One region of the Hoeflea sp. AS16 genome, then DNA from elsewhere that is predicted to be linked to it. Evidence: predicted binding sites of a transcription regulator. Region 1 holds the regulator's gene; the other holds the start of a gene.
The links. Region 1 encodes PhoB, which activates phosphate uptake and scavenging genes when phosphate is short. Its sites were predicted from a motif close to TGTCATNNANCTGTCAT; they were not measured.
Positions count from the first base shown of each region.

Region 2: a site for PhoB is predicted at 8,891-8,907, ahead of phnF (phosphonate metabolism transcriptional regulator PhnF). Genes of this name have one in related genera too.

Region 1 covers NZ_JBBMQQ010000006.1:151,732-166,282, forward strand. The annotation lists gene apaG (Co2+/Mg2+ efflux protein ApaG) at 1-158, shown strand, start outside; gene WNY80_RS15850 (TrkH family potassium uptake protein) at 155-1,612, shown strand; gene WNY80_RS15855 (efflux RND transporter permease subunit) at 1,619-5,032, opposite strand; gene WNY80_RS15860 (efflux RND transporter periplasmic adaptor subunit) at 5,029-6,408, opposite strand; gene WNY80_RS15865 (Hsp33 family molecular chaperone) at 6,494-7,486, opposite strand; gene argF (ornithine carbamoyltransferase) at 7,599-8,522, opposite strand; gene WNY80_RS15875 (aspartate aminotransferase family protein) at 8,537-9,730, opposite strand; gene WNY80_RS15880 (GcrA family cell cycle regulator) at 10,205-10,729, shown strand; gene phoB (phosphate regulon transcriptional regulator PhoB) at 10,825-11,508, opposite strand; gene phoU (phosphate signaling complex protein PhoU) at 11,538-12,260, opposite strand; gene pstB (phosphate ABC transporter ATP-binding protein PstB) at 12,307-13,122, opposite strand; gene pstA (phosphate ABC transporter permease PstA) at 13,190-14,548, opposite strand; gene pstC (phosphate ABC transporter permease subunit PstC) at 14,545-14,551, opposite strand, start outside.
Region 2 covers NZ_JBBMQQ010000001.1:405,805-420,355, reverse strand. The annotation lists gene phnE (phosphonate ABC transporter, permease protein PhnE) at 1-516, opposite strand, end outside; gene phnD (phosphonate ABC transporter substrate-binding protein) at 592-1,503, opposite strand; gene phnC (phosphonate ABC transporter ATP-binding protein) at 1,560-2,441, opposite strand; cobalamin riboswitch at 2,623-2,804, shown strand; gene bluB (5,6-dimethylbenzimidazole synthase) at 2,853-3,533, shown strand; gene WNY80_RS01955 (DapH/DapD/GlmU-related protein) at 3,530-4,144, opposite strand; gene phnL (phosphonate C-P lyase system protein PhnL) at 4,141-4,848, opposite strand; gene phnK (phosphonate C-P lyase system protein PhnK) at 4,852-5,676, opposite strand; gene WNY80_RS01940 (alpha-D-ribose 1-methylphosphonate 5-phosphate C-P-lyase PhnJ) at 5,676-6,593, opposite strand; gene WNY80_RS01935 (carbon-phosphorus lyase complex subunit PhnI) at 6,590-7,717, opposite strand; gene phnH (phosphonate C-P lyase system protein PhnH) at 7,721-8,341, opposite strand; gene phnG (phosphonate C-P lyase system protein PhnG) at 8,341-8,823, opposite strand; gene phnF (phosphonate metabolism transcriptional regulator PhnF) at 8,927-9,682, shown strand; gene WNY80_RS01915 (UDP-2,3-diacylglucosamine diphosphatase) at 9,785-10,600, shown strand; gene WNY80_RS01910 (DUF3419 family protein) at 10,638-11,882, shown strand; gene WNY80_RS01905 (class I SAM-dependent methyltransferase) at 11,879-12,538, shown strand; gene modC (molybdenum ABC transporter ATP-binding protein) at 12,535-13,623, opposite strand; gene modB (molybdate ABC transporter permease subunit) at 13,620-14,318, opposite strand; gene modA (molybdate ABC transporter substrate-binding protein) at 14,311-14,551, opposite strand, start outside.

The DNA.
Region 1 (14,551 bases):
GAGACACCTACGAATATTCCTCCGGCTGTCCGCTGGACACGCCATCGGGCGTCATGGTCGGCACCTACCAGATGCAATCGGCCGCCGGCGAGCTGTTCGATGTCGAGATCCCGGCCTTCTCGCTGGACCTGCCGGGCATGGCAAGAACGCTGAATTGAACGCCTTTTCCGAATTCCGCCCGGTCATGCTGGTGACAGGCCTGCTGGTGGCAACGCTCGGGTTTGCCATGCTGCTGCCTGCGCTGGTCGATCTGGCGGCGGACAATGACGACTGGATGATCTTTGCCAGCGCCGGCACCATGACGATGCTGGTCGGACTAGGCCTGTTTGCGGCCAACCGCGGCATCCCGAAAGGATTGTCGACCAGGCAGGCAATGCTGATGACGGTGGTGTCGTGGGTTACGCTGGTGGCTTTCGGCGCCCTGCCGTTTCACTGGTCGGGGATCGTGCCGAGCTATACCGATGCGTTTTTTGAATCGATGTCAGGGCTGACCACCACCGGCGGCACGGTGATCACCGGTCTCGATCGTGCGCCGCCGGGACTGCTGTTCTGGCGCGGCCTGCTGCAATGGCTTGGCGGGCTGGGGATCATCGTGATGGCGATTGCAGTGCTGCCGATGCTGCAGATCGGCGGCATGCAGCTGTTCAAGGCGGAAGCTTTCGATACGGCGGAAAAAATCCTGCCGCGCGCCACGCAGATCTCGACCTCGATCACCTTGGTGTTCATCGCCATGACCGGAATCTGCGCCGTGGCCTACATGGCCGTCGGCATGGCGGCGGACGATGCGGTCATTCACGCCATGACGACGGTTGCCACCGGCGGCTTTTCCACCAAGGACAACTCCATCGGGTACTTCAACAATCCCGGTGTCGAGTGGATCGCGATCGTGTTCATGGTTCTCGGCTCCATCCCCTTCATCCTCTATGTGCAGATGCTGCAGGGACGCTTCCGGCCGATCCTGAAGGATGAACAGGTCAAGGCATTCATGAGCTTTCTCGGCGTCGCGGTTCTTGCCGGCTGGATGATGGCGCATTTCAGCGAAAACCATATCGGGCTCGAAGGTCTGCGGCACTCGGCTTTCAACGTGGTGTCGATCGTCACCGGAACAGGCTATGCCTCCACCGACTACGGGTTGTGGGGCCCGCACGCGGTGGCGTTTTTCTTCATCATCATGTTTGTCGGCGGCTGCGCCGGCTCGACATCCTGCGGCATCAAGATCTTCCGGTTTCAGGTGCTGATCGAGGCTGTCAGGCAACACATCTCGCAGGTGATGTATCCGAACGGCGTGTTTCGCGCGCGCTTCAACGGAAAGCCGATCCAGGACCGCGTCATCGCCTCGGTGATGAGCTTCTTCTTCCTGTTCATGGCTTCCTTCGTGGTGCTGGCGATCCTGCTCCGGCTGACCGGACTTGATACCATCACGGCCCTGTCGGGTGCAGGCACGGCGCTGTCGAATGTCGGGCCGGGCCTGGGGGACATCATCGGCCCGTCGGGCAATTTCCAGTCGCTCAGCGACGTTCAAAAATGGCTGCTTGCAGCCGGGATGCTGCTGGGACGGCTCGAGTTGTTCACCGTGCTGGTGCTGTTCCTGCCGCGCTTCTGGCGCTCGTAAGCCCGTTCACGCACGCTGCGCGTCAGGCCGCCTGCCGTAGATGTAGGAAAAGGCCCGGGCGATATCATCGCCGATGCCGACCAGTGCTGGCACCAGGAACAGGACCAGCAGCGTGGTCATCGCCAGGCCAAAGACAATGGTGATCGCCATCGGCAGCAGGAACTGGGCCTGCAGGCTGGTTTCATAGAGCAGCGGCAAAAGCCCGCCGATGGTGGTGAGCGAAGTAAGCAGCACGGCGCGCAGGCGGTCGCGGCTGGCCCCGACCGCGGCCTCGGCAAGGCTGTCACCTTCGGCGCGGCGTTCTTCCAGCCGTGCGACCAGAATGATGGAATCATTGACGAGAATGCCGGCCAACCCTAGCAGGCCGATGAAGGAGAGGATCGTCAGCTGGTAGCCCAGAACCCAGTGGCCGAAGATGGCTCCGACAACGCCGAACGGGATGATCAGAAGCACGGCGATCGGCCGCCAGTAGCTGGCGAAGACCCAGGCAAGAATGATGTAGATGACGCTGAGCGCCACGGCGACACCGAGTTGCAAATCGGCAAACGCGTTTTCCTGCTCCTCGGAGCGTCCGCCGAAGGAAAAGGTCACGCCATGCCGGGCCGCGATCAGATCGAGATCGCCGCTCGCTGTGAGCTGATCGACCACGGCACCGGTGGTTGTCACTGCCGTGTCGATGTCGCCCGTTACCGAGATCGTGCTCTTGCCGTCGCGGCGCTGGATGGCGGAGAAACCCTGACGCTCGGTCATGTCGACCACTTCGGACAGCGGCACAAAGGTGCCGCCGGGGCTCCTGAGTTCAAAATCGCGCAAGGCCTGCGAGCCGGGTGAGGCCGGCTTCTGCACCAGGCGGACGGTGACCTCGTCATCGCCACGGGGGAAGCGGAAGGGAATGGTTCCATCGAAGGCATTGCGGATCTGGCGGCCAACATCCTCGATGGAAAAGCCCAGCGCCGCACCATGCGGCGTCAGTTGCATGACCAGTTCGGGTTTGCCCCAGGGCAGGTTGTCATCAAGGCCGGTGATGCCGCTCACGCCTGCCAGCAGCGCCACCACGTCGGCGGCAGCCGTCTTCAGTGCCGAAACGCGCTCGCCCTGCAGCCGCACCTCGATATCCCTGCCGGGAGGCCCACCACGCGACTGGGCGACGGTGAAGCGGGTGACGCCGGCGATATCGGGAGCGGCCTTGCGCCAGGCGTTGACAATATCGGGAGTGCGGACGTCGCGTTCCTCGGATGTGGTCAGTTGCACCCGGATGCGGGCGGTGGCGCTGCCGCTGCGGCTGGATGCGCCGAAGGTGGTGAAAACCGCCTTGATGGATGACGGCCCGCTGCCCGCCAAAGCCCTGTCCGCCTGACGCAGGGCTTCCTCGTGGGCGGCAATGGCCTTCAGTGCCGTCTGTTCGGGGAGACCGGCGTTGAAAATGATGGTGCCGGAGATGTTCTCTGCTTCCGGCGAGGGGAAGAACACGAATTCGACACGCCCGGAGCGGGCCAGGCCTATGGCCAGCACCATGACCATGGCAATGGCGATCGACAGCGTGACATAACGCCAGTTCCAGGCCAGTTGCACCAGGCGTGAGAACGGGCCATCCCGGAACAGGTCAAACCCATGATCGAACGTGCGGCGGAACCGGCTTTCCCCGACCTCCTCGGCACGCTCGCCGGTACGGGCCTTACGCCGGCGCAAGACCTGCAAGGCCCATTCCATCAACGTTGCCACCGCCAGCGACAGCGTGACCACGATGGCCATTCTGCCCATTTGCGGCAGGGCCGCAAACTCGCGGGCGGCGCTACGCAGGCCACTCTCGTTTGCGCCCAGCGCCAGATCGACGGCCAGTCGTCCCGACAGGCCGGTCAGGAACACCATGACAATGAGGGCCACCAGGAACTGACGCCACCAGGACCAGCCGGGGGCCTTGCGTCCGGAGAGCGAATTGGCCAGATGCCCGGGAAGGATCAGGAAGCATTCGAGCAGGCTTGCCACCAGCACCGCGATCACCACCATCGGCAGGACCGCCATCATCTGGCCGATTGTATCGCCGATCAGCAGGATCGGCGCAAAAGCGGCCAAGGTCGTCGACATGGCGGCCATCACCGGGGTGAACATCATGCCGACGCCATTTTCCGCCGCCGTTTGCGGATCGTCCCCCATCTCAAGACGCGTGGCGGTGTGCTCTCCCACCACGATGGCATCGTCGACGATGATGCCGAGCATCATGATCAGGGAGAACAGCGACATCATGTTGATGGTCTGGCCGGAGGCGTACATGAAGCCAACCGTGGCGAGCATCGCCACCGGGATACCGGCCGCCACCCAGAAAGCGATCCGGGCGTTGAGGAACAGAAACAGGATGGCCACGACCACCAGCAGTCCGCCAAGACCGTTCTTGACCAAAAGCCAGATCCGCGCCGAGAGCGCATCGGACGCGACTTCATAGGTGGCGATCTCGACACCGGGCGGCAATCTGGGCCTGACCTCATCGATATAGGCCGAGAGAATGGCGGCAGTCTTCAGCGTGTCGGCGGTCGGGGCCCGGCGGACGTCGAGTTCGATGGCGGGCGATCCGCTGGCAAGCCCGCGGGTGTCATCGGCGTCGAACCCATCGGTGATGCTGGCGATATCGCCAAGCAGCACCTTCTCGCCGCCGGTGAAGGATTTGACTTCGACCCTGGCCAGTTCCCGCGCGCCCTGTGCGTCGGCCAGCGTGCGCAGCTGCCGGTCGACCGCACCTTCCACCGTACCGGACGGAAGATCCCGGCTGTTGGCGGCGATCGCCGATGAAACATCGGAAATCTTCATGCCCAGACGGCGGAGTTCAATCTCGGGGATCTCGACACGGATCTCCGCGCTGCGCAGACCGGTGAAGTCGATCTTGTCGATGCCGCGGTCGATGAGATCGTCTCGCATGCGTTTGGCCCAGGCACGCTTGACCACCTCGTCGGCGCTGCCAAAGACGGCAAGCTTGGCGACAGTATCGAAGAACTGCGATCTGGCGATTGTCGGCTCTTCGGCGTCCTCTGGCAGATTGCCCACTGCCTTGACCGCGGTTTCGACGTCGGTCATGGCCTGGCTCATGTCGGTGCCGTCGGCGAATTCCAGCCGCACGGTGGCCGAGCCTTCCGCCGCCGTCGATGTCATCCGGTCGACGCCCGAGATGTAGCGGACCTCCGGCTCGACCAGCGCCAGCACGTTGGTTTCGACGTCCTCGGCGCTGGCACCTGACCAGGCAATGCCGATGGTGATGGTCGGGCGGTCAATGGTGGGGAAGAACTGCGTGTTGATCCGGGCAATGGAAAAGGCGCCGAACAGGATCATCAGCACCATCAGCAGATTGGCGGCGTTGGGGTGGCGGATGAACGTGCTGACCAGACCGCGGCCGGCAAAGAGCCCCCGTCCCGGCGCGTTGCTGCCGGTCATTCCCCGGTATCCGGTTGCGCGGATGAGCCCGCCGGCGCTTCGGGCGTTTCTCCGGATGGTTCGCGAACACTAATGCCTTCGGATGCCTCTGTCAGCCGTGTGGCAAGCACGACATCGCCATCGTTGAGGTCACCATCGACAATCGCATCCTCGCCATCCCAGGCGATCAGGCGCACGTCCCGCCGTTCAAGCTTGCCATCGACCACGAGGAAAACGTGATCGGAATTGCGCACCGCTGTTTCCGGCAGGCGAAATGTCTCAGGCCAGATCCGGTCCGGCACGATGAGCGAAACGAAGGCGCCCGGGCGCAAGTGCACCGGATTGTCAGCCTCGCCAATGCGGGCAAACACCTCGACCCCGCCGCGCTCTGCAGTCACGCGCGCGCCGATCCGGTCGATGGTTGCAGGCCAGGTGTACCGGGTTCCGCCAACCCTCCAGCTCAGTTCGACCTGGCGGCCCACAAGCGGATCGGCATCCGTCGCCATACGGCCATACTGGGCGTTGGTCAGGGTGAATTTCACATCGAGCGCATTGTCGTCATAGATTGACGCGACCACCTCGTTGGCATTGACCGAGCGGCCGGTCTCGACGGTCTCGTCTGAAATGATGCCGTCAAAGGGTGCAATCAGCGCGGTGTCTTCCAGCCTGCGCCGGGCTTCGCGGACTTTCCATTCCAGCCGTTCGGCGTTGGCCTCCTGCTGGATGCGCTGCGCTTCCGCGATGAGGATGTTGTTGCGTCTGAGGCTCGAGGCCTGCTCGCGCTGGGACAGGATCAGACGCCGCGCATCGACCTCCTTGTCGGTCAGCGCGCCGGAACCTGCAAGCGACAATGCCCGTTCCAGGTCGGCGCGGGCAAGCTCGAGCTGGGCATCGGCGGCTTCAAGTTGTTCGCGTTCGGAAGCGAGCCGCGCATCGATCTCGGCAATTGCGGCGCGGGTGGAGGCGAGATTGGCGCGGGCCTCCACCAGGGCGCCTTCATAGGCAAAGGGATCGATACGCATCAGCACCGCGCCCTGGGCGACACGGCGGCCGGCGACCAGATCAGGATGGATTTCGACGACATCACCACTGACCGCGGTGCGCAGATCGACATTGCGGCCGGTATCAACCTGCCCGTAAAGCCTGATGTCGGGCCGGTTGCCGGCGCGGTGCGCGATTGTTGTCTCGACGGTGTAGACCAGCGGGGTGAACGGCCTGGGCGAGCGTTCCTTCCTGGAGGCTGCAAGCCGGTCCATCGCCACCCATGCACCGGCAAGCACGAGCGCCATCAACGCAATCTGCACCACCGGCCGGACGAATGCCCGGCGCGCTGGTGCAGGTTTTGCACGCGGTGTGTCCATCGGCAGGTCCAGACGATTGTCCGCCTTGTCGAGCATTGCGTCACTCCGTTAGAGATAAACAGGTAACGCAAAGACGGCACATGGCAAATTAAAGTTTCGTCATGTTGCCGCCTGGCGGGTCTCAGCGCTCGATTTCGGCCGGGTCAAAGCGATAGGCGGTCGAGCAGAACTCGCACTGCACGGTGATCACGCCCTCTTCGACGCTGTCCTTGAGTTCCTCGTCCGAAAAGCCGGCCAGAACCTCGCCCAGCCGTTCGCGCGAGCAGCTGCACTTGTCGAAAACCGGAACGGGCGGATAGGTTTTCGCGCCGCGCTCGTGAAACAGCCTGTAGAGAAGGCGTTCGGCGCCGACTTCAGGGTCGGTCAGTTCGCCCGGATCAACCGTGGTGACCAGCGCCTTGGCTTCCGCCCAGCTGTCATCCTCGTCATGCGTGGTGTCTTCCACACCTTCCGGCACATCGCCGCCGGGGAGATCGGGGCTGCGCATCCGGTCCGGCGCCTGGGGCAGGAACTGGACCACAATTCCGCCAGCGCGCCAGCTGTGACGCGGCTTGCCTTCGTCATCGCGGTCGATGAGCTCGGCCACGGCCAGCCGGACGATGGTCGGAATTTGTTCGGACTGGCGGAAATAGGTTTCCGCCATGGCTTCCAGTGTCTCGCCCTTCATCTCGACGATGCCCTGGTATCGCTGCATGTACTCACCCTGGTCAATGGTGAAGGCCAGCACGCCATTGCCAAGCAGTTCGGCAGGGCTGATCGTTCCCGCTGCCTGCGCGGCAGCAAGACGGTCTTCGTCAAAGCGGGCATAGGCGCGCAGGTTTCCCGGTGTGGAGAAATCCGCGACCAGCAGATCCACCGGCCCGTCACCCTTGGTCTGGACGATCAGCTTGCCCTGGAACTTGAGCGAGGTGCCCAGCAGCACGGTCAGCGCGATGGCTTCGGCGAGCAGCCGCGCCACCGGTTCCGGATAGGCATGCCGGGCCAGGATTGCATCGATCATCGGACCGAGCTGTACGGCCCGGCCACGCACGTCGAGGCCATCCACCTCGAACGGCAGAACGCGGTCATCTCCGGCGAAAACGGGTTCGCCGTTGGTCTGGATATCGGTTTCCATCATCAATTCCGATTGTTCATGGTGCCGGACCCAGGCTTCAATCGATCAGCCGGTCCGGTTTCACATTTCAAACGGCGCATATAGGTACTGACTCCGGCGAGCGCCAGTGGCGCTACAAAACGCCCATGCACCAGCGCATCACTGCCTTTTGCGCATGCAAACGGTTCTCCGCCTCGTCAAACACCACGGATTGCGGCCCGTCCATCACACCGTCGGTGACTTCCTCGCCGCGGTGGGCGGGAAGGCAGTGCATGAAGAGAGCGTCCGGGTTGGCCTTCTGCATCAACGATTCATTGACCTGGTACGGCACGAATATGTTGTGGCCGCGGGCCTTGTGTTCCTGGTTCATCGAAACCCAGGTGTCGGTGATGACGCAGTCGGCACCCTTTACCGCCCGGGCCGGATCGGCACTGATGTCGATTTCCGCGCCCAGCTTGCGGGCCCACTCGACAAACCGCGCATCCGGCTCAGAACCTTCGGGTGTTGCAATCTGCATGCGATAGCCGAACTGTGCCGCACCCTCGATGAGCGAATGCAGCACATTGTTGCCGTCACCCGTCCAGGCCAGTGTCTTGCCCTTGATCGGGCCACGATGTTCCTCGAAGGTCAGGACATCGGCCATGATCTGGCAAGGATGGGTGTCATCGGTCAGCGCGTTGATGACCGGCACTGTGGCGTGCTCGGCCAGTTCCAGCATGCGGGAGTGATCAAGTGTCCGGATCATGATCATGTCGACATAGCGCGAGAGAACCTTCGCGGTATCGGCGATGGTTTCGGCCCGGCCAAGCTGCATCTCCGTTCCCGACAGGAAAAGGGTTTCGCCGCCCAGCTGGCGCATGCCGACATCGAAGGACACGCGGGTGCGGGTCGAGGGTTTCTCGAAGATCATTGCCAGCATCTTGCCTGCAAGCGGCCTGTCGGCTTCGGTCGCAGTCTTGGCAGCTCGCGCGCCGTCAACAATGGCGCGCAAGTCGGCTGCGCTGAGGGCTGACAGGTCCGTGAAGTGGCGTTTGCTGGCGGATTTGGTCTGTGTCATGGAATCCAGTCCGTTTAGTTGGCTGCACCGTTGCGGGTCAGCATGTCGAGCGCGGCCTCTATTCTTGCGAGGGCCTCACGGGCTTCTTCGGCAGTCACGATCAGCGGCGGAAGCAAGCGAACCACATTGTCGCCGGCCGGTACACCGAGAATGTTTTCATTGCGCATGGCCACTACCAGATCGGCATTGGATTTTGCGCATTTGATGCCAAGCATCAGGCCGGAGCCGCGTACATCCGAGATCAGGTCGGGATAGCGGTCCTTGAGCGAGGCCAATCCCTGCCTCAGCACCAGGGCGACATCGTTGACGTGGGGCAGGAAGCCGGGCTCCAGAATGACATCCAGAACCGCGTTTCCGACCGCCATTGCAAGCGGATTGCCGCCATAGGTGGTGCCGTGGGTGCCAAGGGTCATGCCATCTGCAGCAGAGGCCGTTGCAAGGCAGGCGCCAAAGGGAAAGCCGCCGCCAATGCCCTTGGCAACCGCCATGATGTCCGGCTCGATACCGGCCCACTCATGCGCGAACAGCTTGCCGGTCCGGCCCACGCCCGACTGGACCTCGTCAAGGATCATCAGGATGCCCTGCTCGTCGCACAGGTCGCGCAAAGCCCGCAGGCTTTCATTGGACAGCGGACGAATGCCGCCCTCGCCCTGCACCGGCTCGATGAGTATGGCTGCCGTCTCGTCGGTGATCGCCGCCTTCAGGGCGTCGAGATCATCGAACGGCACCTGATCGAAGCCCTCGACCTTGGGACCGAAGCCTTCGAGATATTTCGCCTGACCGCCGGCGGCGATCGTCGCCAGGGTACGGCCGTGGAAAGCACCTTCAAAGGTGACGATGCGATAGCGCTCGGGCTGGCCGTTGACAAAGAAATGACGGCGCGCCGTCTTGATGGCGCATTCCAGCGCCTCGGCACCGGAATTGGTGAAAAACACCTTGTCGGCAAAAGTCACCTCGGTCAGGCGTTCGGCCAGACGGGACTGGTCGGGAATTTCGTGCACGTTGGAGAGATGCCACAGGCGATCGGCCTGGGCCTTGAGCGCCTCGACCAGATGCGGATGGGTGTGGCCGAGAGAATTGACCGCGATGCCGGCAGCAAAATCCAGATAGCGCTCGCCCTCGGGAGTTTCCAGCCACACGCCATGCCCGCGTTCGAACACGATTGGAACGCGGTTATATGTATCATAAAGCGGCTTGGCGTCGGCCATGGCGCTTCTCTCCCCTTTAGAGAACGGACAAAACAGCACGACCCATGCATTGCGAACGCCGCAGCGGTCACGAGGCAGGGCATGCCGGAAAACCAAAATGCCGCCCTTTCCGGGGCGGCGAGGGCACTATTTACATTTAGACGATGCCTGTCAATGAGACAGGATGCGCACGCGGTCCGAGCCGATTTGCATCGGCTCCGGGCGAGCATTTTCGATCTGGCCGGCGTTCCGTCACGGCTAAAGGGTAAGATTTTGTATCCGCCGCCTAAGTTGGGGAAAACCGCCAAAAGGGATCGGCATGATTCGGCTGACTCTTGTCACGGAGTCTGCCGACCACTAAGTTAAGACCATGAAATAGAGGTTCGCGGCGGACACTATTCACCTCATTGTAACCGAGCGTTCAAGTTCCGGTCATCCGGGACGACGGTGAGGGATTCTGCCATCCCGGGATACGGGATACAGGGAGAGCATTGCATGAACTGGACTGATGAACGGGTCGAAAGACTCAAGAAACTCTGGGCGGACGGGCTCAGCGCTAGCCAGATCGCAGCGCAATTGGGCGGCGTCAGCCGCAATGCTGTGATCGGCAAGGTGCACCGGCTCAATCTGCCCGGACGCGCCAAGAGCGGTGGACAGGCGTCGGTGCGCACAAAGCGCGCCACCGCAGCACCGCGTGCGCCGAACTACGCAGGCCGCACCGCAGCACAGGCAACCCGCACCATGAGCCGCTCAAGCGGCGGGGCGCAGTTGAAGGAAGACCTGGACGTTGTTGCCGCCGAAGAGATCGATACACGTCCGATGGAAGACGTGGTGGTGCCGATTTCGCGCAGGCTTACGCTTGTGGAGCTTTCGGAGCGGACCTGCAAATGGCCGGTCGGCGATCCGCTGCAGGACGACTTCCACTTCTGCGGCAATGATTCAGGCGATGCATCGCCCTATTGCGGCTATCACGCCAAGATGGCTTTCCAGCCGTCAAGCGAGCGCAAGCGGGCACGCTGAGCGATATCAATTCCGAAACTGAAAGAGCCCGGGTTCATCGCCCGGGCTCTTTCTTTTTCTGCTGTCCTGACCCTGAAGTCTGATTGTGGCCCGTGTCAGCTTTCGATCGAGTAGCCGGCGCCGCGCACGGTGCGGATGGTATCGCGCATGCCTGACAGATTGACTGCCTTGCGCAACCTGCCGACATGCACATCGACCGTGCGCTCGTCGACATAGACGTCATGCCCCCAGACACCATCGAGCAGCTGCGCGCGGGAATAGACCCGGCCGGGCGAGCTCATCAGATATTCAAGCAGCCTGAATTCGGTCGGTCCCAGCTTGATGTCGCGGCCGCGCCGTTTGACCCGGTGGGTTTCGCGGTCAAGTTCGATATCGCCGACCTTGAGCTGGCTGGAGATGACCTCGGGCCGGGCGCGGCGCAGCATGGCCCTGACGCGGGCGAGCAGTTCTGGCGTTGAAAACGGCTTGACGACGTAATCATCAGCGCCTGTCGCCAGCCCCCGCACCCGTTCGCTCTCCTCGCCGCGGGCGGTCAGCATGATGATCGGCAGACGCTCGGTCTCGGGCCGGGCCCGCAGGCGGCGGCACAGTTCGATGCCGGAAATTCCCGGCAGCATCCAGTCCAGGATCAGCAGATCCGGAACACGCTCCTGCAGCCTGATCTCGGCCTCGTCACCGCGCAGCACGGTGTCGACCTCGTAGCCTTCAGCTTCCAGATTGTAGCGAAGCAGCACAGACAGCGCCTCTTCGTCTTCAACCACAGTGATATGCGGGCTCATCGCCATGTTTCATGCACTCCGTAACGCTGTCAGGCCGAACCCGGTGCGGGTGCGATCATGGTGGCGGTGTCATCATCCTTGGGGCGCTCGTTGGCAAATTGCTCGCCGGTGGCGACGTAATAGACCGTTTCGGCGATGTTGGTGGCGTGATCGCCGATCCGCTCGATGTTCTTTGCGCAGAAGAGCAGGTGCGTGCAGGCGGTGATGTTGCGCGGATCTTCCATCATGTAGGTCAGAAGCTCGCGAAACAGCGAGGTGTAGATCGCGTCGATCTCCTCGTCGCGCTCACGGATCGAATTGGCGAGATCCGGCGAGCGCGTGGCGAACGCGTCCAGCACTTCCTTGAGCTGTGTCAGGGCCAGTTCGGCCAGGTGCTCGAGACCGCGAACCAGCTTGCGCGGCTGGGCCATGGTGTGAACCGCAATCACCCGCTTGGCGATGTTCTTACCAAGATCGCCGACGCGCTCGAGATCGGAGGCAATGCGGATGGAACCGATGATCTCGCGCAGATCCGAGGCCATCGGCTGACGCTTGGCGATCACCAGAACGGCCTTGTCGTAGATCTCGCGCTCGCCATTGTCGAGCAACAGGTCTTCGGAGATGACGCGCTGGGCGGACGCCGTGTCGGCATTGACCAGGGCGGCGACGGCATCGGCAACCATACGTTCGGCGATGCCGCCCATTTCAGACAGGCGGCGGGTCAGGAAGCGGAGCTCGTCATCATAGGAGGTGACTGTGTGGGCTTCGGGCATGGTTTGATCCTTCAATCCTGTATTCACGATGCGAAAGGCAACCGGATTAGCCGAAGCGGCCGGTGATGTAGTCCTGAGTCAGCTTGTTGTCCGGATTGGTGAACATCTTGTCGGTGTCCCCCTCCTCGACAAGCTTGCCCAGATGGAACATCGCCGTGCGTTGCGAGACGCGGGCTGCCTGCTGCATCGAGTGGGTCACGATGACGATGGTGTAATTGACGCGAAGCTCGTCGATCAGCTCCTCGACCTTGGCTGTGGCGATGGGATCGAGCGCCGAGCACGGCTCGTCCATCAGGATGACTTCGGGGCTGACGGCGATGGCGCGCGCTATGCAGAGCCGCTGCTGCTGTCCACCCGACAGGCCTGTGCCGGGTTCATGCAGACGGTCCTTGACCTCGTTGAACAGGCCGGCCTTGATCAGGCTGCGCTCGACAACTTCGTCCATCTCGGCGCGGGTGGAAACCTGGCCATGAATGCGCGGCCCGTAGACGACATTCTCGTAGATCGATTTGGGAAACGGGTTGGGTTTCTGAAAGACCATGCCGACGCGGGCGCGCAGTTCCACGACATCGATCATCGGGTCATAGATGTTTTCGCCTTCGAGCGTGATTTCCCCGGTGACCCGGCAGATTTCGATCGTGTCGTTCATCCGGTTCAGACAGCGCAGAAACGTCGACTTGCCACAGCCGGACGGGCCGATCAGGGCCGTCACGCTGTTCTTTCGGACTTCGAGATTGACACCAAAGAGCGCCTGTTTTTCGCCGTAGAAGACGCTGACATCGGTGCCGCGCATCTTGATCGCGGATTCTGCGATCGCGGCATCGACCGCTTTTTCGGTAACCGCTTCAGACATGATGTTCATCTCCGTCTTCCCTTCAACAATTTCAGTATACTCAGGGCTTGGTTGTTTCAAAGGCAACTGCCGCATCCTACCAGCGGCGCTCGAAGCGGCGGCGCAGCAGGACGGCAATCACGTTCATGATGACCAGGAAAATCAGCAGCACGATAATCGCGCCCGACGCCCGCTCGAAGAAGGCCGGATCGCCACGCTGGGTCCAGTTGTAAACCTGAACCGGCAGGGCAGAGGCAGGATCAAAGAAGCCTTCGGGCGGCGCGCCGGGATATTCACGGACGAATGCCACCATACCGATCAACAGCAGTGGCGCCGTTTCCCCCAGCGCCTGGGCGAGACCGATGATCGTGCCGGTGAGGATGCCCGGGGCAGCCAGCGGCAGGATGTGATGGAAGATCGCCTGCATCTTCGATGCGCCGATGCCCAGCGCAGCATCGTTGATCGACGGCGGAACCGCCTTCAATGCCGCGCGTGTTGCGATGATGATGGTCGGCAGCGTCATCAATGTCAGCACAAGTCCGCCGACAATCGGGGCCGATTGCGGCAAGCCGATGAAATTGATGAAGATCGCCAAACCGAGAATACCGAAGACGATGGAAGGCACGGCAGCCAGGTTGGCGATATTGACCTCGATCAGATCGGTCCAGCGGTTTTGCGGCGCGAACTCTTCGAGGTAGATCGAAGCCGCCACACCGATCGGCAGCGCCAGCACCAGCACGATCAGCATCATGTAGGCCGAGCCGATGATGGCGACGCCGAGACCGGCCGCTTCAGGCCGTGTGTCGGACGCGTCGGGAGCGGTGAAGAACGACCAGTTGAAGCGGGATTCCAGAATGCCCGCCTGCTTGAGCTTGTCGGCCAGCACCAGCTGTTCGGGCGAGATGTTGCGGTCGAGCGCGGCGGATTCCATGCTCACGCGGCCCTTGTAATAGCCGTCGATGCGACCAGACGCGAGCAGGTCGAACGAGACAGTCGTGCCGATGGCATCCGGGTTTGCCAGCACGAAACGGCGCAGCTGGGCCGGCGCTTCCTTGGAAATCAGCTCAACCGCCTTTTTGGCATTGAGCCCTTCGACAGCGATGCCCTGCTCCTGCATCGTCTTTTGCAGCGCGGCCTGGATCAGCGGCTGGATGGTGAACGTGGTGATCTTCTCGATATCGGCCGGGTTGCGATTGCCCTTCTTGTCGAGCTTTGCGGCATCGAGATGCACGTCCATCGTCACGTAGGTCTGGCGGAAGGATGACAATCCGTTCGACAGGATGGAGGTCATCAGGCCGATGAGCGCGAGAATGGAGAAGATGACCGCCGCGAGGCCCATCATCCTGAAGTGGCGCTCGGACGCCTGGCGCTTGCGGGTGCGCTCCCCGACGTTGAAAAGCGACTTGCCTTGCAAGCGGCCTGATCCTGTCATTGTACCGGTGGAGACTTCGGTCATTCG
Region 2 (14,551 bases), on a different contig from region 1:
GCCGGCAATCACGATCTCCGGGAAGGCACGCAGGATTTCCAGAAAGCGGCGGACAAAGCCACGCAGCCAGGCCCGCGTGGTCAGGTTGGACGCTGCCAGGAAGCACAGCAGGAAACCGAAGACAAAGCCGATGATGGTCGAGACGATGGCTATGTTGATGGTCTCGATCATCTTGAACACATATTCGGGCATGTAGAGGTTTGCGGTCAGCCAGACCCGGCCCTCCGGATAGTCGTATTTCAGCGATCCATCGGCATAGGGACTTTCCAGGTCAAACAGCGCCCGCCAGACTTCCCAGCCGTCGCGCGGGATCATGTCACCGAAAAAATCGAAGAAATGCGGCAGCCGGTCCCAGAATTTGCCGGCATTGGTCTCGTTGGCAAACCACAGCGATCCGGCCAGCGCCATCAGCAGCAGGACAAGCCCCAACCCGGTATAGATGCGCCGCTGCCGCGCCAGCGCCTGCCAGTGCCGCTCGGTCTCCGTGACCATCGGGGAATGCTGGGACGGTTTCATGATCTGATCCTGCTGTGACAAGGAAAACCGCGGTCCCTTTCACAAGAGACCGCGGCCGTTTTGCAGAGGGAAGGTTTACGAGCCGATCTTGGCGCGGCGGGCTTCGATGATTGCCTGGTAGAACGAGGAATCAACTTCGGTGAAACCCTTGTAATCGCCGCCCTGGATGGAGGCGAAGCATTCGGGATCGCTCTCGGGCAGTGCCATCATGAAGTCCTTGAACTTGGCCTTCATGTCGGTGTCCATGGTTGAACGGACAACAATCGGACCATTCGGGATCAGCGGCGACTGCCAGACCTGGACCAGGTCACCCATGTCGACGATGCCCTTGTCGACCATCTTCTTCAGATTGCCCGATGTGTAGCCGTCCTTGAACTCGCCAACGCCCGAAGCCCAGGTGGTGCCGGCATCGAAGTTGCCCTTGACGACTTCCAGAACCAGGTTCTCGTGACCACCGCCGAAGCCGGTTTCACCGAAATACTCGGCAATCGGCATGCCGATGGCGGCAGGCAGCGTGACCGAAGGAACCAGGAAGCCGGACGTGGAATCCGGATCGGCGAAGCCGAGCTTCTTGCCCTTGAGGTCTTCCAGCTTGGTGATGCCAGAATCCTTGCGCGCAACCATGACGGAGTAGTAGCCGGTGGCGCCATCGGTCTGGATCGTGGTCAGGATCGGCTCAACAGCGTCCTTGTTTTCAAGATAGACCTTGGCGTAGCCCGATGCCCCAAGTTCGGCATAATCGAGCGTGCCGCCGAGCAGGCCCTGGATCACGCCGTCATAATCGGCGGCCGGAAACAGCGAGACTTTTTCCACGCCGAGAACGGCGGGCAGTTTTTCGGTCATGCACTGGAAGCTGCGCAGGCGGTCGGCTTCGTTTTCGCCGCCGAGAATGCCGATACGGAAGTCCTTGAGGTCTTCGGCGCCTGCAGGCTGGACAGCGATGATGGCGGCGAACGATGCCGCTGCGAGAAGGGCTTTCTTGAACATTGATCTGCTCCTGGTGAGATCCGGCAGGATGCCGGCCATTCCGTGGGTTGGGCCTGTTACGCGGGCAAGGCGACCTCGGCTGCTGCAGGCTTGACGCTGAGCGCCGGCTGCAACGGACCGGTGGATTTGGACTTGGCCGGAACGATAGGGCGTTCGGCGGAAATCGATGTCGAGGTGATGGCTTCCGAGATCTCTGTACCGTCATCGGAGGCGCCGTAGATCATCCGCACGGCGTCACTGGTCAGCTCGTCGGGCGAGCCGTCAAACACCACCTTGCCGCCGGCCATGCCGATCACCCGCTCGCAATAGGCACGCGCCGTATCGAGCGTGTGCAGATTGGTGATCACGGTAATGCCTTCGCGCTCGTTGATGTCTTTGAGCGCGTCCATGACGATCTGCGCGTTGAGCGGATCAAGCGAGGCGATCGGCTCGTCGGCCAGTACCATCGAGGGCGACTGCATCAGCGCCCGCGCAATGGCGACACGCTGCTGCTGGCCACCCGACAGGGTTCCCGCCATCTGCAATGCGGTCTGGGCAATGCCGAGACGCTCCAGCGCCATCAAGGCTTTGGCTCGCTCCTCGACCGTGAAGATGTTGAGAATGTTGAGCACCGTCGAGCGGTGATTGAGCCGGCCAAGCAGCACATTAGTCAACACGTCAAGCCGCGGCACCAAGTTGAACTGCTGGAAGATCATCGCGCAATCGCGATGCCAATTGCGCAACCCTGCACCACCGAGCCCGGACACGGTCTTGCCCTTGAACCGGATCTCGCCGCTGCTTGTCGGCGTCAACCGGTTGATCATGCGCAGGAGCGTCGACTTGCCGGCGCCCGAACGCCCGATAACACCGACCATCTGCCCTTCCGGGATAGACAGCGTGACGGCATCAACAGCAATGTTGGTGCCAAAACGGCGGGTCACGTCGGTCAATTCAAGCATGGGCAAATCCCCCGGGATCACGATTGGTCTTGCGACTTTCGAGGAGTGACCTAGCCCAGCCATGTGAAAGGCCGATGTCGGTTTGATGTCAGTTTTGTTACGTTCCACAGGCCCGGAGAGGCCTGGTGCGAAACCTCCATTTTCCAAGCGCAAAACAGACTTGCGTCCGCGCTTCAGTCATGGCCCTATGTGGATGTCTGGTGCCCGTGTGATGCGGGAGAATCGGGAATCCGGCGAGAATCCGGAACGTGCCCAACGCTGTGACGGGGATGGTCTGCGCTTCATGCCACTGGGAGAGCCCGGGAAGGCGCGCAGGTCAGATGATCCGAAGTCAGAAGACCGGCCAGATGTCATAGCCTTTCAGCGCATGGACAGCGCTGCGGGTTTTTCCGGATTGTTGGGGATCAAACAATGCCGAAGACATCCATGCTGTCTGCAGCAGAACCATTCGTGACGGCTGAACGCGACGCCGTTTACAAGGCCATCTTCACCCGCCGCGATGTGCGCGACCAGTTCCTGCCGGAGCCGGTTCCGGATGACGTTCTACGACGGCTTTTGCAAGCCGCGCATCACGCACCGTCCGTGGGGTTCATGCAACCCTGGAACTTCATCACCATCCGCAGCCAACCGGTGCGCGACAGGGTGGCCGACGCGTTCGCGCGCGCCAACGACGAAGCTGTCAAACTGTTTCCAGAAGAACGGCAACCCAAATACAAATCATTGAAACTTGAAGGCATCCGCAAGGCGCCACTCAACATCTGCGTCACCTGCAATCGAAAACGAGGCGGCGATGTGGTTCTGGGCAAGACCCACAATTCCAGCATGGATCTCTACAGCACGGTCTGCGCGGTGCAGAACCTGTGGCTTGCAGCCCGCGCCGAGGGCATCGGCATGGGCTGGGTCAGCATCTTTCGCGACGCCGATCTCAAAGCCATCCTGAGCATCCCCGACCGGATCGAGATCGTCGCCTATCTCTGCCTTGGCTATGTCGACGAGCTCTATGAGCGGCCGGAACTCGAGGTCAAGGGCTGGAACCGCCGGCTGCCGCTCGATGAGCTGATTTTCGAGGAATGCTGGCAGGGCGAACCCTAGCCACCATGTTTTTCGATAAACGCCTCGACCGGCAGCGCCCGGAAATCATGAAGCGCCGCATGCAGCTTTTCATGCTCCCAGTCCCACCAGGCCAGCGCATCGAGGCGGCTGGCGATGTCATCGGAGAACCGTTGCCGGATGGTTCGCGCAGGCACGCCGACGGCAATGGCGAAATCGGCAACATCTTTGGTCACCACCGCGTTGGCCCCGATGATCGCGCCATTGCCGATGCTCACACCGGGCATCACCACCGCGCCATGGCCGATCCAGGTGTCGTGGCCGATGCTGATCCCCTGCCCGGCGCGCCAGTCGAAGAAATCCTGATCGTCAGTCTCGCCGTCGAAATACCACGACGAGCGATAGCTGAAATGATGCAGCGACGCCCGCTCCATCGGATGCATGCTGGCATAGATCCGCACATGACTGGCGATATTGGCAAACTTGCCGATGCTCGCATAGGCGATCTGGGTGTTCTCGACGCAATAGGAATAATCCCCCATGCTCGAGTGCGCCACGGTGCAATTGGCGCCAACCTCGGTGTAGCGACCAAGGGTGGAACCCACGACCTTGGCGCTGTCATGCACCAGCGGTGTCCCTGACAGCTTCGTCATGCCGCAGACTTTCCGGTGGCAAAGGCAGATACATCGATGATCTGATCGGCCACCGCATCGCGAACCTCCTGATCGTGGAAAATGCCGAGCAATGCCGCGCCATCTGCCTTCTTGCGGGCAATCAGGTTGATCACCACTTCGCGGTTGGCGGCATCCAGCGAGGCTGTCGGTTCATCCAGCAGCAGGATCGGGTGATCGGTGATGAAGCCGCGGGCAATGTTGACGCGCTGCTGCTCGCCGCCAGAAAATGTCGCCGGCGGCAGCGACCAGAGCTTTTCGGGAAGGTTGAGCTCGGCAAACAGATCCCGCGCCCGCTGGTGTGCGATCTCCTGCGCAATGCCCCGGATCAACAACGGCTCGGCGGCAACATCGAGCGCCGAGACGCGCGGCACGGCGCGTAAAAACTGGCTGACATAGCCGATCGTGTCGCGTCGGATCGCCAGCACCATGCGCGGATCGGCACTGGCAACATCGATATGTTTGCCGTGATGGCTCACCAGGATCTGACCGCTGTCGCAGCCGTAATTGCCGTAGAGCATTTTCAGGATCGAGCTTTTTCCAACGCCGGACGGTCCGCCCAACACCGCGCAGGACCCGGCTTTCAGCGAGAACGACACATTGGTGACGACCGGCAATTCAACACCGCCACGCATATGCATGACGAATGTCTTTTTCACGTCCGAAGCGACAAGCAACGTTTTCATGGGTCAGACCTGCAGAATTGAGGAAACAAGAAGCTGGGTGTAGGGCGCACGCGGATCATCAAGCACCCGGTCGGTGAGACCCGCCTCGATCACCCTGCCCTCCTTCATCACGATCATTCGGTCCGACAGCAACCGCGCCACGGCCAGATCGTGGGTGACCACCACCACGGCAAGGCCGAGATCGGAAACCAGCCCACGCAGCAGGTCGAGCAACCGCGCCTGCACCGAAACATCAAGACCGCCGGTCGGTTCATCCATGAACACCAGCCTTGGCTCGGTCACCAGGTTGCGGGCAATCTGCAACCGCTGCCGCATGCCGCCGGAAAAGGTCCGCGGCTGATCATCAACCCGGTCTTCATCGATCTCGACACGGGAGAGCCACTCGATCGCGGTGCTACGGATGTTGCCGTAATGCCGGTTGCCCACCGCCATCAGCCGCTCGCCGACATTGGCGCCGGCCGAGACGGTCATCCGTAACCCATCAATCGGGTTCTGGTGCACGAAACCCCAGTCCGTGCGCATCAGGTAGCGCCGTTCGGCTTCAGCCATCTTGTAGATGTCGGCGCTTTCGCCACCACGCATCCGGTAGTGAACCGTGCCGCAAGTCGGCGTCATGCGTGAGGAGATGCAGTTGAGCAGCGTGGTCTTGCCGGAGCCGGATTCACCGACGATTGCCAGCACCTCTCCCGGCCACAAATCAAAACTGACATCGGCGCAACCGATGCGCTTGCCATAGACCCGGGTCAGGTTGTCCACGCTCAACAGCGGCTGGGATGGGGCAGATGCGAGCTTGCCCGCAGGAGCGTCAATGGTCTGGGAAAGGCTCATCACATCGCCTCCTTTTCAATCTCGGCGTCATCGCCAAGCAACACGCCGCGATGGCCATCGGCCCGGCGGCTTTCGCAATAATGGGTGTCGGAGCAGACGAACATGCGCCCGCCCTTGTCATCGAGCACCACCTCGTCGAGATAGACTTGTTCTGCACCGCACATGGCGCAAGGCTCATTGAAATGCTGGATTTCGAACGGATGGTCCTCGAAATCGAGGCTGACAACTTCCGTGTACGGCGGGATCGCGTAGATCCGTTTTTCCCGCCCCGCGCCAAACAATTGCAGCGCCTCGGACTGGTGCATCTTCGGATTGTCGAATTTTGGCGTCGGCGACGGATCCATCACATAGCGCCCCTCGACCTTGACCGGATAGGCATAGGTCGTGGCGATATGGCCATTGCGGGCGATGTCCTCGTAAAGCTTGACGTGCATCAGGCCATATTCCTCAAGCGCATGCATCTTGCGGGTTTCGGTTTCGCGCGGCTCTAAAAATCGCAACGGTTCCGGGATCGGCACCTGGTAGACCAGCACCTGGCCTTCCTTGAGCGGTGTTTCCGGAATCCGGTGCCTTGTCTGGATGATCGAGGCATCCGGCGTTGACGTGGTCGTGGCCACACCGGCGGTCTTGGCGAAGAAGGCCCGGATCGACACCGCATTGGTGGTATCATCCGCCCCCTGGTCGATCACCTTGAGCACATCGTCGCGCCCGATGATTGCAGCCGTCACCTGCACCCCGCCGGTGCCCCAGCCATAGGGCATCGGCATCTCGCGGGAAGCGAACGGCACCTGGTAGCCGGGAATGGCAATGCCCTTGAGAATCGCCCGGCGGATCATCCGCTTGGTCTGCTCATCGAGATAGGCGAAATTGTAGCTCGCCAGGTTCTGTGCGGAATCGTTTTGTGTCAGCGCGTTCATTCCGCGGCCTCCATCGTGTCATCAGTCGCAGCAGCGTCATCATTCGCCTTCGTGGCACTGGCGAAATGCTCAGCCCGCATGCGGCGCACCAGATCCAGCTCGGCCTGGAAATCGACGTAATGCGGCAGCTTGAGGTGCTCGACAAAACCGGTCGCCTGCACATTGTCGCAATGCGACAGCACGAATTCCTCGTCCTGTGCCGGCGCGACAATGTCCTCGCCGAGCTCGGATGCGCGCAGCGCCCGGTCGCACAGCGACATCGCCATCGCCTTGCGTTCGGCGTGGCCGAACACCAGCCCGTAACCGCGGGTAAATTGCGGCGGCGCCTTGGCCGAGCCCTGAAACTGGTTGACCATCTGGCATTCGGTCAGTTTCACCCGGCCGATCACCACAGTGAATCCGAGTTCGGGGATCATCACCTCGACATCGACTTCGCCGATGCGGATTTCACCAGCAAACGGGTGGCTGCGCGCATAACCGCGCTGGGTCGAATAGGCCAGCGCCAGCAAGAACCCTTCATCGCCGCGCGCCAGCGTTTGCAGCCGCGCATCCCGGTCCATCGGATATTCGGTCGGGGTGCGGGTGATATCGGCCACCGGACGTGACGCATCCACAACCGGATCATCCTCGATCAGCCCTTCATCGCCGAGAATGTCGGAGACGCGTGTCACCGTCTCGCCCGCGTCCGGCGCGGTCTCGGGCGCATCCAGCGGCTCGTCTCCGGCCAGGGCCGGATCGAGAAGACGGTGGGTGTAATCGAAGGTCGGGCCAAGCAACTGCCCGCCCGGCAGGTCCTTGTAGATTGCCGAGATCCGCCGCTCGACCAGCATTTTGCCGGTGTCCATCGGTTCGGAATGCCCGAACCGCGGCAGGGTTGTGCGGTAGGCGCGAAGCAGGAACACCGCTTCTATCAGATCACCCCGCGCCTGCTTGATGGCAAGCGCTGCAAGCTCGGGATCGTAAAGCGAGCCCTCACCCATCACCCGGTCGACAGCGAGCGACAACTGCCCGGCAATCTGCTCGAGCGTCAGCCCGGGCACGCCCGCATCGCCCCGGCGGCGCGCGCCAAGCAGGCGGTGGGCGTTGGCGATGGCGGCTTCACCGCCTTTGACAGCAACATACATGGCCTAGGCCTCCCTTCGGGCAAGACGGGTGCTGCGCGGAAGTGCCGCCACGCAATCGGGACCGGCAAGAACCAGATCGACACCGCGCGGAAACGCCGCCCGGTTGGCCTGCCATTGCTCCAGAAAATGCTGCGGCATCGGCGCCGGCGCCAGCGAAGCCTGGCCCTTGATGCCGGGGCCTTTCAGTACAAGCGCAGCGCCTTCGGACAGCGTGGCAACCTGCAGGATGATCGTGGTCGAACGATCCGGAAATTCCTGGCTACCGAGCGAAAACCCGTTCAGCGCCGAAAGGTTTTGCGGCGCGGCCACAAGCGCAAATGCTGCATCGGACGGGTTGTCCACCACCGATGCCCCGGTGTGGAACACGATCCAGTCCCTGACTGCCGAGGCGTTTGCCAGTGCCGGGTCCAGCCAGACCGGTGTATCGGCATCGGCCAGCGTGGCAATCAGCGCAGAAGCCGACGCAGACAACGGAGCCGGCGGTGCGGTCACATCCGGAAGTGCGCGCACCGAGCCCGGCCGCGCCATCGCGTCCATCAGAGCCCGGAACACGGTTTGCGAGGCACCGACAGGATCGGCGAACCCGCCTTCATAGACGGTGGAAGTATGTGTGGCGGACGGCATCAGTCTTCCCCTCGCACCATGGTGAAAAAATTGACCCGGGTCGCCGCGGTCTCTTCGCGCAGTTTTGCATCCGCCTCGCTGGCGAGCGCTTCCAGCGGCGCGACAATCACCTCTTCGATCATGTCGGCATGGGCGGGATCCTGGGCCAGCGCATCGATGACGGCGACCAGTTGCGCCTTGCGGGTGTCGCGGCCGCTGATCATCGCATGCCCGACCTGCCCCGACCCGATCCGCACGGTCACGCGGGTGGCCGAAACCTCACCGACATGAAATGGCTGCCCTGTGCCGCCTGCACGACCCTGCAGCGCGACAAGCCCGGTCTCAGGCCCGCGCAGCAATTCGACAGGCGGATTGAGACCGGTCTGCTTCCAGCACGACAACAACTGCTTGGCCGGCGCTTTGGCCAGAACCGACAGACGTCTCTGACGCGCAGCGACCTCCGGGGCCAGCGCATCATCCGGGATGGTTTCCGCAAGTGGCATTGATAACTCCTTATTTGTCTATTTATCTAGACAACAATATAACTTACGCTACACTTAAACGGCTCATATGACGAGCCTGTGACATCACGAAAGGAATACCGGTTTGAAGACTGTGCAAAGACGCACCGGGATCGCGCTCTGGCGCCAGGTCGCCGATCAGATCCGTCAATCGGTTCTCACCGGACTTGCGCCCAATGAGCGACTGCCCGCGGAGGCAGAGCTGGCAACCCGGTTCGGCGTCAATCGCCACACCGTCCGCGCCGCCATCGCTGCACTTGAAAAGGAAGGCATCCTGCGCGCCGAACAGGGCCGCGGCACCTTTCTCAATGACCGCAAGCGTCTACGCTACCCGATTGGCCAGCGCACGCGCTTTTCCTCTGGCCTTGAAAGCCAGGCACAAACCCGGTCCGGCAAATTGCTGGCAAGCCTGACCTTGCCCGCCCCTCTCGCCGTAGCAACTGCGTTGTCATTGCCTGCGGGAGCACCGGTGATCCGGCTGTCGACCGTTTCCGCTGCCGACGGGGTTCCGGTCTCGGCCGCCAACTCCTGGTTTGATGCCAGCCGATTCGGCACGATCGCCGAGCTTTACGCAGAGACCGGCTCTATCACCGCCTCGCTGGCAAACCTCGGTGTCGATGATTACACCCGCAGGACCACGGCGATCGAAGCCCGCCACGCCAGCAGCGAGGACCTCGAACTGCTGGCTCTCTCACCCGGCGCCATCGTGCTTCTGACCCGCTCGGTCGATGTCGATTCCGCAGGCCTTCCGATCCAGTACGGCGAATCCCGTTTCGCTGCCGACCGGGTCGAATTGATCATCGACAATGCGGCCTCCGGCACATCCGGAGACACCGCCTGACCCTGCCCGCCCGGCCCTGTCACATTTACCGTCACAAAACTGAGAACTGAATCGTGTTTAAGCCTGCCAGCAAGACGATTGCTCAAGGTTCAGGCGGGTCCCGTGACCAAGAAATACCGGACGATATTCCTTTCCGACATCCACCTCGGCACACCCGATTGCCAGGCGGATATCCTGATCGACTTCCTGCGCCAGCATGATGCGGCGACGATCTACCTGGTCGGCGACATCATCGATTGCTGGCGCATGAAACGAAAGGGCTTCTACTGGCCGCAATCCCACAATGACGTGGTCCAGAAGCTGCTGCGCAAGGGGCGCAAGGGCAGCCGCATCATCTATGTCCCCGGCAACCATGACGAGTTGTTGCGCGATTATCAGGGCGTGCATTTCGGCGGCATCGAGGTGCGCGAGCGCGATGTCTTCGAGACCGCCGACGGCAAGCGGCTGCTGGTCATCCACGGCGACGAATTCGACATGGTGGTGATGAACCACCGCTGGCTCGCCCATCTCGGCGACATAGCCTACGGCATGGCGATGTGGACCAACAAATGGCACAACCGCACCCGCAAGCTGCTCGGCCTGCGCTACTGGTCGTTCTCGCGCTGGGCCAAGCTCAAGGTCAAGAGCGCCGTCAATTTCATCTCCGATTTCGAGGAAGTGCTGGCCGAGGAAGCCCGCAAGCACGGCGCCGACGGCGTTATCTGCGGCCACATCCACCACGCCGCCAACGAGATGCGCGGCGGCATCCATTACATCAACACCGGCGACTGGGTGGAAAGCTGCACCGCCGTCGTCGAGCATGCTGATGGCCGGATGGAGATCATAGACTGGTCACGCCGCATCTCGGAAAAAGCCGGACAGGCCGCCAGGAGCGATACCCTCAAGCAGGTACCAGGCAAGCAAAACCAGGCGGCATGATTGCCCGCCCCTCATTCTCTCCTTCGGAGTAATCCCCATGACCATGATCGAAACCACCGCCGTCGGCGCCCGCATTGACGGAGCCGTCGTGCGCAACACTGCCATGTCCTCGACCGGCATCCTCGAACGGGTGTTCTCGGCTGCGTTCCGCGGCCTGGTCTATCCACAGATCTGGGAAGATCCTCTGGTCGACATGGAAGCCCTCGCGCTGAAACAAACCGATACCCTTGTCACCATCGCTTCGGGCTCCTGCAACGTCATGTCCTATCTGACCGCCAACCCGGCAGAAATCATCGCGGTGGATCTCTCGCCGGCGCATGTGGCGCTGGGCAAACTCAAGCTTGCAGCCGCTGCGCACCTGCCCGGCCACACCGCCTTCTCCAACATGTTCCGCCACGCCAACCTGAAAACCAATGTCGCACTCTACGAGCGCTACATCCGCCCGCATCTCGACGAGAAAACACGGGCCTATTGGGACGGACGGGAATTCAACGGCCGCCGCCGCATCAGCCGCTTTACCCGCGGCTTCTACACCACAGGCCTGCTCGGGCGCTTCATTTCCGCAGCCCATGTAGTGGGCAGGATCTACGGCGTCGACCCGCGCGAATTGCTGCGCATGGACACGATCGAGAAACAGCGCGAGTTCTTCGAAACCCGCATCGCCCCGGTGTTTGACAGCCGCAGCTTCAAGGCACTCACATCCTTGCGCGCCTCGCTGTTCGGCCTTGGCATTCCGCCGGCACAGTACGAGGCTCTGGCCGGCGATGCTCCCGATGGCATGACCGGTGCGTTGCGGGTCCGCACCGAGCGGCTGGCCTGCGGCTTTCCGCTCAAGGACAACTATTTTGCCTGGCAGGCTTTCGGCCGCGGCTATCAGCCCGGTGATGCAGCCAGTCTCCCGCCCTATCTGCAAGCCCGCAACTTCGAAACCATCCGCCGCAACGCAGGCCGGGTGAACATCATCAACGAGAGTATCACCACCCTGCTGGCTGCCCGGCCTTCAGCCTCGGTCGATGCATTCGTGCTGCTTGATGCGCAGGACTGGATGACCGGCCCGCAGCTGTCCCAATTGTGGGCCGAGATCACCCGCACAGCCGCTCCCGGCGCCCGCGTCATCTACCGCACCGCTGCCGCTCACTCGCCCCTGCCCGGCCAGGTGCCCGACGGCATTCTCGACAAATGGGATTACCGCACCGAGGAAAGCCGTGAAATGGGTGCGCGTGATCGCTCGGCCATCTATGGCGGCTTCCATCTTCATGTGAAGCGCGACTCCGCCGCATGAGCTCCGTTCCCGCCAACGCCTCGGTAATGGACGGCATCTACCGGCATCAGCGCCACATCTACGATCTGACCCGGCGCTACTATCTGCTCGGCCGCAACGACCTGATCGCAGCTCTCAGGCCACCCGCCGGCGGCACCGTGCTCGAAATCGGCTGCGGCACCGCGCGCAATCTGGTGCTGACGGCAAAGCGCTATCCGGATGCGCGGCTCTTCGGCATCGACATCTCGGCGGAAATGCTCAAATCGGCGACAGCGACGGTTTCAAACAACCGGTTCGATCGGCGTGTCAGCCTCGCCCAGGGTGACGCGACCCGGTTTGATGCGGCCGAGCTGTTCGGCATCACCCGTTTCGACCGGGTGTTCTTCTCCTACAGCCTGTCGATGATCCCCGGCTGGGAAGCAGCCCTTCATCAGGCCATCCGCTGCGTCGTCCCCGGCGGCGAGCTTCATGTGGTGGATTTCGGCCAGCAGACTGCCCTGCCCGGCTGGTTCGGCAAGGGGCTGAAAACCTGGCTCGCACGGTTTCATGTCACCCCGCGCGAAAACCTTGGCGACGCCATGGCGGCAATTGCCAAGACCACTCACGGTGAACTGCATTTTTCGACACTCTACCGGGATTACGCAAGGATCGGCCATATTAGCCTGCCGTCAGCTTAAGCCGCGCCACCGACATCCGACTGGGCCACGGCAACGGACTTGATCACCGCAAAACAGGCAGCCCCCGGCGCAAGCTCCAGCACGTGCGCGGAGCGGCGGGTGATCCGTGCCAGCAACAGATCATCCCCGGCCCTGAGCTGAATGACAGCGCCCGGCCCCTCGCCGAGCCGCACCGCCGTGACCGTCGCGGGCAAAATGTTGAGCGCCGACAGGCCTTCCGGCCGCGTTCGCGACAGGATCACATCCTGCGCCAGGATGCGGATCGACAGCCGCGCCCCGATTGGCGCCTCCACCCGCGGCAGGAACAGCGGACCGGCCGACGCCTCCAGCCGTGTCAGCCCATCCTCCTCCTGCGCCGATACGGTCGCCTGCAGCGAAGCCCCCGCGGACCGGACACCCAGCGCCGGAACATTTTCAGGGTCGGACAGCACTTCATGCGCCGGACCGGAGCGGATCACCCGTCCGTTGTCCATCAGCACCAGCGTCGTCGCCAGCCGCGCCACTTCCGCCATCGAATGGCTGACATAAAGCACCGGGATGTCGGTTTCGCCGCGCAGACGTTCGAGATAGGGCAGGATTTCGGCCTTGCGCTCCTCGTCGAGCGCCGCCAGCGGCTCATCCATCAACAACAGCCGCGGGTTTGCCAGCAGGGCCCGGCCGATGGCCACACGCTGCTTCTCGCCCCCCGACAGCCCGCCCGGCCTGCGTTCGAGCAAGCCTTCGATACCGAGCATGCCGACCACATGGTCAAATTCCGCCGCCGGCCCGCGCGGCGCAAACCAGTGGCCGTAATTGAGGTTCTGCCGCACGCTCAGATGCGGGAACAACCGTCCTTCCTGAAACACGTAGCCCAGCCGGCGCTGATGCACCGGCAGCGAAATCCGCCGTTTCGTGTCAAGCAGGACAGTGTCGTCGAGTTGAATGCGGCCCGCATCCGGGCTGATCAGCCCGGCCACGGCATTGATCACCGAGGTCTTGCCGGACCCAGAGCGGCCGAAAAGCGCTGTGACCCCGGCCGGCGCTTCGAAACCGACATCAAGCTTGAATGCGCCAAAGGAATGCGACACTTGGACTCTAAGCGTCATGATCCCGATATCCTTCGTGCCACCGCCCGGCCAAGCCATTCCGACAGGAACAGCGCGGCGAGCGCAATCGCAACCGCGATCAGCACCAGTTGCATGGCCTTGGAATCACCGCCCGGCACCTGCAGAAAGCTGTAGATCGCCGATGGCAGGGTCTGTGTCTGGCCAGGAATGTTGGAGACGAAGGTGATGGTGGCGCCAAACTCGCCCATCGCCTTGGCAAACGCCAGGATCGCCCCGGCGATCACGCCCGGCAGGATCAGCGGCAAGGTGACAGTGGCAAACACCCAGAGGCGCGAGGCTCCTAGCGTTGACGCCGCCTGTTCCAGCTTTGGATCGACCGCTTCAATCGCCAGCCGGATCGCCCGCACCATCAACGGAAATGCCATCACCGCAGCCGCCAGTGCAGCCCCGGTCCAGCGGAACGCGAACACCAATCCAAAACTCTGTTCAAGAAATTCACCAACGGCACCGCGCCGGCCGAATGTCAGCAGCAGCAGGTATCCGGTGACAACCGGCGGCAGGATCAGCGGCAGATGCACCAGGCCATTGAGCGCCTGCTTGCCCCAGAACTCATGCCGCGCCAGCAGGTAAGCCACCGCCACGCCGAGCGGCAGGCTCAGCGCTGTCGCCCAGAAAGACACCTTGAGCGACAGCGCAACCGCGCTCCACTGATCCGGGGTAAGCCAGTCAGCCATCGCCCTGCCCGGAAAGGGTGGCAAAGCCCTGCGTCTTGAACACCGCATTCGCTTTCGGGCTGCTCAGAAAGGCGAAGAAATCATCAGCATCGGGCGCGGAAGAACCGGCGAGAATGGCTGCCGGATAGATGATCGGCGCATGGGTCGCTTCAGGAAAGACAGCAACCACGCTGACCCCGGCATCGGCGACAGCGTCGCTTGCATAGACAATGCCGAACGGCGCCTCACCGGAA